3 regions of the Peribacillus sp. FSL R5-0717 genome follow, and region 1 is predicted to be linked to each of the others. Evidence: riboswitches for the same ligand, from Rfam matches in the RefSeq annotation. Region 1 holds a riboswitch; each other region holds the start of a gene.
The links. Region 1 has a riboswitch for S-adenosylmethionine ahead of mtnK (S-methyl-5-thioribose kinase). Riboswitches for the same ligand answer to the same signal wherever they lie in the genome.
Positions count from the first base shown of each region.

Region 2: another riboswitch for S-adenosylmethionine. It lies ahead of NYE65_RS10645 (methionine ABC transporter ATP-binding protein); the one in region 1 lies ahead of mtnK (S-methyl-5-thioribose kinase).
Region 3: another riboswitch for S-adenosylmethionine. It lies ahead of metK (methionine adenosyltransferase); the one in region 1 lies ahead of mtnK (S-methyl-5-thioribose kinase).

Region 1 is NZ_JBBOOF010000001.1:226,965-230,095, forward strand. It holds gene NYE65_RS01065 (carbon-nitrogen family hydrolase) at 63-845, shown strand; SAM riboswitch class I at 917-1,070, shown strand; gene mtnK (S-methyl-5-thioribose kinase) at 1,149-2,351, shown strand; gene mtnA (S-methyl-5-thioribose-1-phosphate isomerase) at 2,366-3,131, shown strand, end outside.
Region 2 is NZ_JBBOOF010000001.1:2,168,063-2,171,193, forward strand. It holds gene NYE65_RS10635 (MetQ/NlpA family ABC transporter substrate-binding protein) at 1-40, opposite strand, end outside; gene NYE65_RS10640 (methionine ABC transporter permease) at 56-724, opposite strand; gene NYE65_RS10645 (methionine ABC transporter ATP-binding protein) at 717-1,751, opposite strand; SAM riboswitch class I at 1,905-2,017, opposite strand; gene NYE65_RS10650 (O-acetylhomoserine aminocarboxypropyltransferase/cysteine synthase family protein) at 2,135-3,131, opposite strand, start outside.
Region 3 is NZ_JBBOOF010000001.1:1,974,663-1,977,793, reverse strand. It holds gene pckA (phosphoenolpyruvate carboxykinase (ATP)) at 1-952, opposite strand, end outside; SAM riboswitch class I at 1,382-1,544, shown strand; gene metK (methionine adenosyltransferase) at 1,708-2,901, shown strand.

The DNA.
Region 1 (3,131 bases):
ACAAATGATATATGTTTATCGTAGTCTTGTAAAGCATTTTTTACATGTGGGGGGTTTAAACGATGAAGTGGAAAATAGCTTGTATTCAAATGGATATAGCTTTCGGGCAACCAGATGTCAATTTTCAGGTTGCAGAACAATGGATGGAAAAAGCAGCTCGGTCCGAACCCGATATCGTCATATTACCAGAGCTTTGGACAACCGGATACGACTTGACCAGGCTGAATGAGATTGCTGATCAAGAGGCAGAAAAAACGATTGAATTTCTTAAAACACAGGCACAGAAACACCAGATTCACATCATCGGCGGTTCCATTGCGAAAAAAACAAGCAAGGGAATCTATAACACCATGATCATCATCGATAAACACGGAAAGCTCATTAAAGAATATGATAAGCTTCACTTATTTCAATTAATGGATGAACATCATTTCCTGCAGCCAGGTGAAAAAGATGGTTTATTTACCCTTGATGAAAAAATATGTGCCGGCTTCGTTTGTTATGACATTCGTTTCCCTGAATGGCAGCGAGCCCATACCGTTCAAGGCGCGGAAGTTCTTTTCGTTACGGCTGAATGGCCAAAGCCGAGACTCGATCACTGGAGAGCCTTATTGATAAGCCGTGCCATCGAGAACCAAGCCTATGTTGTAGCCGTTAATCGTACAGGTTCGGATGTCAATAATATATTTGCGGGCCATTCCTTGATTATTGATCCATGGGGGAATATCATAAGTGAAGCCGGAGAAGGAAACGAACTATTGACAGGCACCTTGGACTTCAACAAAGTTACGGAAGCACGTAACAAAATACCTGTATTCGAAGATCGCCGTCCTGATTTTTATTAATTTACCCATTGACAAACTATTTAAAAAGTTGATATTATTTTCCCGAAGATTAAAATTTCAGAAAACATTTACTCTTATCAAGAGCAGGCTGAGGGATAAAGGCCCTATGAAGCCCAGCAACCGACTGTAATACCATTGTGAAATGGGGCGGATCTTCCGCCGGATTATTAAATCCACAGAGCACGGTGCTAATTCCACCAGAATTCATTTTCTGGAAGATAAGAGGTCCGAAGCCAAAACTTCTGCCTCTTTCTATATGAAAGAGGCTTTTTTATTCTTATTTTGAATCTGGAGGGGAAAAGAATGACTCAAAACCATTCAAATTTTAAGAGATTGACAAACGAAACAGCTATAACTCTTGCAAAAAAACTTGGGTTGGTCAATGCGGATGCAAGTTTGAAATGTAATGAAATCGGCGATGGAAACTTAAATTATGTTTTTCATATTACAGACACGGTCACAAACAAAGGTATAATAATCAAACAAGCGGTCCCTTATGCCAAGGTACTTGGTGAAAGCTGGCCGCTGACATTGAAAAGGGCAGCCATTGAGGCGAATGCGCTGATTCATTTCAGAAGTTATTGCCCCGAATTCGTACCGCAAGTCTACTATTCGGATGAACAGCTTGCCATCACAGTCATGGAGGATTTATCGCACTTGAAAATCGTTAGAACAGGATTGATCGATGGCGATTCATATCCATTGCTTTCACAGCATATTGGTGAGTATGTTGCGACGACGGCATTTTATACATCCGATCATCATTTAGAACCCTCTTCGAAAAAGGAGGTGGCCCGACATTTCACGAATCCCGAACTCTGCAAAATCACTGAGGTCTTTATTTTCACGGATCCATTTTTTGAGGAACTCCCTGGAGATTTCGAGGTGGAATTGAAAGATGCCGCCCAAAAAATATGGAATGATCAAGAAGTGATACTTGAGGTCGCCAAGCTGAAGCAAAGCTTTGAAACCGAGCAGGAAGCCTTGCTTCATGGAGATTTACATACTGGAAGTATATTTGCAAGTAAAACTGAAACAAAGGTTATTGACCCGGAATTCGCTTTTTATGGGCCAGTTGGTTTTGACCTTGGTCAATACACCGCCAACCTTCTCTTTCAGGCAATTACACGAAATGGCGCTGGAAAGGAAGAGATTTTCACGCTCCTTCTTGAATTTTGGAATGCCTTTGAAGAAACTTATACCGAATTATGGGAGGTCCAAAATAAAAGCCCATTCCGCCATGTGAAGGGTTATCTGCCTTATTTACTGACAAAATTCAAAAAAGATGCATTCGGCTTTGCAGGCTGCGAACTGATTCGGCGAACCATTGGCCTTTCCCATGTAGCCGATTTAAACGTCATTGAAGATAAAGAAACAAGGATCGCAGCCAAAACGGCAACATTGGAAATCGGTACTTTATTAATTAAAAAACGGGAGGAATTGGATGTTCCAGCCGTCATTGAAGCGTTGAAGCAACGGACACTGCCATCTTACTCAACCATTTAAAAGGAGACCTGAACATGACTACAATTGCACCCTTACCATATTCGGTACATTGGGATGATACCCATATTACATTATTAAATCAACAAGCCCTTCCTTCCATAACTGAATTTATTGAACTTCATTCTGTTGATGATGTATATGACAGCATTTTTACATTAAAAGTTCGCGGTGCCCCAGCAATTGGGCTGACGGCAGCATTCGGTGTTGCACTTGGCGCCAAGCAGGAAACAACTGCTGATTTAGGGGAATTCAAGAAAAATGTAACGAGGCATATTGAAAAACTCGCCTCTTCACGGCCTACTGCAGTCAACCTTTTTTGGGCGTTAAGGAGGATGGAGAACACCTTGCAGGCTGCGCAAAGCATTTCAAATGCCAAGGAAGCACTTGTAGCGGAGGCTAAAGCCATCTTTGATGAAGATGAAGAAATGTGCAGGAAAATCGGGGAACATGGTTTATCGCTATTCAATAGAGGAGATTCCATTCTTACACATTGCAACGCCGGGGGAATCGCCACGGCTCGGTATGGTACTGCCTTGGCTCCCTTCCACCTGGCTAAAGAAAGGGACTTTCCGCTAAAAGTGTACGCATGTGAAACAAGGCCTGTCCTGCAAGGGGCACGTTTGACGGCTTGGGAATTGATGCAAGCGGGAGTTGACGTCACCTTAATTTCTGATAATATGGCTGCCCATACGATTCACCAGAAAGAAATAAAGGGAATTATCGTCGGGGCCGACAGGATTGCGGCCAATGGAGATACAGCCAATAAAATCGGGACATTGG
Region 2 (3,131 bases), 1.9 Mb from region 1:
ATAACACTAAGATTAATGCAAATCCTAAAAACTTTTTCATCCTATTCATCTCCCTTTATCTTTTGTCCAATTTAGATGTAATCACATCTCCAATAATTTGAATTATGAAGACGATAATTAGAATAACGATTGTCGCTACAAACGTAACGTCATTTTGATTTCTTTGATAGCCGTCCAAATAGGCTAGATTACCAAGCCCGCCAGCGCCGATGACACCGGCCATTGCGGTATATCCAACCAATGCAATCGATGTTACCGTAATCCCGGAAATAAGGGCAGGCATCGACTCTGGAAGAAGGACCTTCCAAATGATCGTGCTCGTTTTTGCCCCCATCGATTTAGCGGCTTCAATTACACCTTTATCGATTTCACGAAGGCCGATTTCAACCATACGCGCATAAAATGGGGCAGCACCGATAATAAGTGCCGGCAGTGCAGCGTTCTCACCGATCATGGAACCGACAAGCGCTTTAGTGAAAGGAATGAGCAGCACGATCAAAATAAGAAATGGAATGGAACGGAATATATTGACGACAGCACTCATGACCCCGTTAACAGCCCGGTTTTGCCACATATTACCCTTCCCTGTCAGGAAAAGGATCAATCCTAGTATTATGCCTATAAAAAAGGTTGCCACTACAGAGACGCTTGTCATGTAAAGCGTTTCTTTCGTAGCTTCAACGATGTCTTCCCAATCAACATTCGGCAATAATTCTTCAAGCATGAGTAATCACCTCCACGCCTACCTGCTGTGCTTTAATGAATTCGATTGCGCGGAGCATTTCATCCTCTTTACCATCTAGATGGATAAACAATGTTCCATATGAACCGCTTCTTGTTTGGGATATCTTACCTTGAACGATATTGACATCCAACTCGAAGTTACGTACAAGCTTGGTAATCAATGGGCTTTCTGCATGATCACCTACAAAGGTCAATTGAATCACTTTGCCTGCTGGATAGCGTTCGAGCAAATGGTCCATCGTTTCTTTTGTTTCTTCCGGTTCCGTTACCTGTTGCACGAAACGCTTCGTCATTTGTTCTTTAGGATTCTTGAAGACATCCAGGACAGGACCTTGTTCAACAACCTGCCCGCTTTCCATCACGGCGACGCGATGGCAGATTTTACGTATTACATGCATTTCATGCGTAATCAAGACGATCGTCAATCCCAAACGCTGATTGATGTCAACAAGCAATTCGAGTATGGAGTCGGTAGTCTGCGGATCCAATGCAGAAGTCGCTTCATCACACAGCAGCACTTTAGGGTCATTTGCCAGAGCCCTGGCTATTCCCACCCTTTGCTTTTGCCCTCCGCTTAATTGCGAAGGATAAGCCTTTTCCCTGCCTTCAAGTCCGACTAACTTGATCAATTCGTTCACACGCTTGGTGCGTTCAGGTTTAGAAACTCCTGCAATTTCCAACGGGAAAGATATATTCTCCTGAACGGTCCTTGACCATAATAGATTGAAATGCTGGAAAATCATGCTGATTTCTTGACGGGCCTTACGGAGCTGAGCCCCTTTAATTTTTGAAATTTCCTTTTCAGCCACCACAACGGATCCCTCTGTCGGTGTTTCCAATCCATTGAGCATTCTGATCAAAGTACTTTTCCCCGCTCCACTGTAACCGATGATCCCGAAAATCTCGCCTTTATTTATTTCAACATTCACATTATTTACAGCCTTGATCGTCTCACTGTTTCCTTTTCCTGTTCGGAACAGCTTACTGACTTTCGTCAATGTAATCATTAACCCTCACCTCTTTTATCCAATAAAACCTATGAACTTAGTTGATTTCTCTACATTATTAGTCTGTTTCTCCTATCATGTAAAAGTTTTCCCAATTAAAATAGAAAAAACCTTTCTGCATGAGCAGAAAGGCAGGTGAAGAAACAGGCCTTCCTCTCATCTTCCAAAGTGATTAAACTTTGTGTGAATTGGCACCTTTCCAAGGAAATCTCCTTGTCGGTTGCCGGGTTTCATCGGGCACATCCCTCCACCTCTCTTGATAAGAGCTAATATATAGAATATTTGTACATCATTAAGTTCTTTAGTATGGAGAAATTTTATCATAGATAAAAAAGGAGCGCAATGTATATTATTTCTAGTACAAGAATGAACAGGAACTTTGCTTAAAGCGTTTTGGAAGTCAAGGAGACGATTTTCGTCGCCTTTTCAATTGCCTGCTCCAAATCTTCTATTAAGTCGTCTACATTTTCAATCCCAATCGATAAACGGACTTGATCGGCACTTACACCCGCTTTCGCAAGACCCGCCTCATTCAATTGTTGATGGGTCGTACTTGCTGGGTGGATGATCAAGCTCTTCGCATCCCCTACATTCGCCACATGGGACCATAATTCCACCGAATTGATAAGTTTTGCCCCAGCTTCGCGATTACCTTGAATCCCAAATGTGACGACAGATCCAGCTCCCTTTGGCAAATATTTATCCGCAAGGGCTTTATCGGGATGATCCTCATCACCAGGATGTGAAACCCAGGTCACGGCAGGATGGTTTTTTAAATATTGAATGACAGACTTGGTGTTTGATAGATGCTCTTTCATCCTTACATGCAGCGTTTCAAGTCCAAGCGTAAACTGGAATGCACTTTGGGCACTTAGCGCAGGGCCCAAATCACGGAGTAACTGGACCCGGGCTTTCGTTATGAATGCGGCAGGGCCAACTGCCTCGGCGTATACCAGACCGTCGTAACTTGGGTCAGGCTCCGTGAAGCCAGGATAGTTCGGCGAGTTCCAATCGAATTTCCCTCCATCCACGATGACACCGCCTAGCGTCGTTCCATTTCCAAGAAGCCATTTTGTAGCGGAATGGATGACAATATCCGCTCCAAAATCAATTGGTCTGCAAAGATACGGTGTCGCGAAGGTATTATCAATGATTAAAGGTATGCCGGCTTCGTGGGCGATTTCCGCTACCGCTTCAATATCGAGCACCCTCAAACTTGGATTTCCTATCGTTTCAGCAAAAATGGCTTTAGTTCTTGGTGTAATCGCCCTTTTAAAATTCTCAGGGTCATCGGGAGAAACAAACTTCACTTTGATCCCATATTTAGGAAGAGTGTTTTCGAAAAGGTTATACGTACCGCCATATAATGTTGAGGCTGAA
Region 3 (3,131 bases), 1.7 Mb from region 1:
TGTTTTCAGTCAATGAACTGTCATCATAGTTTGCTTCACGCGTATCCGGATCAACAACAACATTTTCCAATACAGCACCAAAACGGATTGCATCGAAAATTTGCGGTTCTTTTTCACGTGAAAGGTTGATCGTTTTTGCATAGCAGCCGCCTTCGATGTTGAATACGCCGTTAGAAGACCAGCCGTGCTCATCATCGCCAATCAATTTACGGCTAGTGTCTGCTGATAAAGTTGTTTTGCCTGTACCGGACAGTCCGAAGAATAAAGCGACGTCCCCTTCACGTCCTACGTTGGCAGAGCAATGCATTGGAAGGATTCCAGCCTCTGGAAGTAAGTAGTTCATGATCGAGAAGATCGATTTTTTCATTTCTCCTGCATATTCCGTTCCGCCGATCAGGATCGTACGGCGTTCAAATGATACGATGATGAACGTTTCGGATGTAGTTCCGTCCACTTCGGGGTCCGCTTTGAAGTTAGGTGCAGAAAGGATCGTGAATTCAGCTTCGTGACCTCTCAGTTCCTCTTCGTTTGGACGGATGAACAAAGTATGGGCGAAAAGGTTATGCCAAGCATATTCATTAACAACACGGATGGGAAGACGTGATGATTCGTCTGCACCAGCGAAACCTTTAAAAACAAAAATCTCTTCTTTTGCTTTTAGGTAGTCAACTACTTTATTATATAGTTTATTGAACACATCTTCGGAAATCGGCCGGTTCACGGGACCCCAATCGATTTTATCTTTAACTGATGCTTCTTCCACGATATATTTATCTTTAGGTGAACGACCAGTATATTTGCCAGTTTCAGCTTTTACCGCGCCGGTTGATGTTAAAACGCCTTCATTTCTGCTTAGTACTTTTTCGACCAATTGAGGAACTGATAGTTGAGTTTGCACATTGTTTCCTGTTAATAATTGGTGTAACTCATTAGAAACATCTACAGAATTCATATATGAGGTACCTTCCTTTGTTTGAGTTTTTAGATTACAATTAGTATAACACATTCATTTAATTAGTCTATACTATTTCTTTTAATTTGTGATTATTTTCAGATAGCCGCATTAATCATTTTAATCCGGCAGGAACCGAGTCAGGATGATTGCATATACTTTCATGAGGAAAAATTTATTTAAATAGGAAGTAAGTAAACAATATATGTCTAAAGGGAAAGTCTGGATGTCGTTCCTTTTCGATATTCAATACTTTATTATTAATGGCAATTTACAACATTTCTATTCGTATATTGCGTTGTAAACCCCTCTAGGACGTTGTATCAACATGTTTTTTCAAATGAACGCCATTCTGGGTGGAAATGTTCTTTTTAGAAAAGCATTGACAAATTCCAGCTAGATACGATAATATCTTAAATTGTACGGATTCTCTTATCCCGAGTTGGTGGAGGGACAGGCCCTTTGAAACCCAGCAACCTGCCATATTGAACTTGACTCCAAGATCGATCGCCGAAAATAAAGCGAAGGTCTTCAAGGAATAGTGGTGATGGTGCTAACCTGAGCAAGGTAAAAAACCCTTGAACGATAAGAGTGAAAGGATAGAAGACAGAATTTTAAACCTTTCCTCATTTGCCAGGGAAGGTTTTTGTGTTTTTTATAAGTAATTCTGTGTCTATAGTTGAAACTAATGAGGGAAACGAGTTCCGTAAAAATCAGGCTTATGCCTACAACATACTAACTTCCAAGGAGGAAATATGATGTCAAAGAAACGTCTATTTACTTCTGAATCTGTTACAGAGGGCCATCCGGACAAAATTTGTGATCAGATTTCAGATTCCATTTTAGATGCTATCCTAGCTAAGGATGCAAATGCACGTGTTGCGTGTGAAACTAGTGTAACTACAGGTCTTGTACTTGTTGCTGGTGAAATTACAACGTCCGCTTACGTGGATATCCCGCGTATCGTTCGTGATACGGTTAAAGGAATTGGCTATACACGTGCGAAATACGGTTTCGATGCTGAAACTTGTGCCGTTTTGAGTTCCATTGATGAGCAGTCTGCCGATATCGCAGCTGGTGTCGATAAAGCATTGGAAGCTCGTGAAGGAAATATGTCAGATGAAGAAATCGATGCAATCGGTGCAGGGGACCAAGGTCTTATGTTCGGATTCGCTTGTAATGAAACAGAAGAGCTTATGCCGCTTCCGATTTCATTGGCGCATAAACTTTCATTCCGCTTGACTCAAGTTCGTAAAGATGAAACTCTTGCTTACCTACGCCCTGATGGTAAAACACAGGTAACCGTGGAATATGATGAGAATAACCGTCCTGTACGTGTAGATACAATCGTCATCTCTACACAGCATGATGCAGAAATTACGCTTGAACAAATTCAAGCCGATCTAAAAGAACATGTGATCAAAGCTGTCGTTCCAGCCGAGTTGATCGATGCAGATACTAAGTACTTCATCAACCCGACTGGCCGTTTCGTAATCGGCGGACCTCAAGGGGATGCTGGTCTTACTGGACGTAAAATCATCGTTGATACTTACGGCGGATACGCTCGTCACGGCGGCGGTGCATTCTCTGGTAAGGATGCTACTAAAGTTGACCGTTCTGCTGCATACGCTGCACGTTACGTTGCGAAAAACATCGTGGCAGCCGGCCTTGCCGACAAAGCGGAAGTTCAATTGGCATACGCAATTGGTGTGGCAGAGCCTGTATCGATCTCCATTGATACGTTCGGAACTGGTACAGTTAGCGAAGAAGTCCTTGTTGACCTAGTTCGCGCAAACTTCGACCTTCGTCCAGCTGGTATCATCAAAATGCTTGACCTTCGTCGCCCAATCTACAAACAAACAGCTGCATACGGACACTTCGGCCGTACAGATGTTGATCTTCCATGGGAACGCACGGACAAAGCAGAAACATTAAAAGCACAAGCGTAATTCATATAAAAAAAGGTGTCCCGTTATTTGCGGGGCACCTTTTTTATGGATTAACTTAGCCGTCTGCGGGAATAATTCAAGAAATCCCAAAGAAATTCAACTTTAAGGGCCTTACTCATGAATAATGAGCGTTTATTCGTGAATTAGGAGCAAATACTCGTGAGTTTCAGCGATTTACTCGTGAAATTGGTGCAAATACTCGTGAATTAGAGCGAATTACTCGTAAGTTG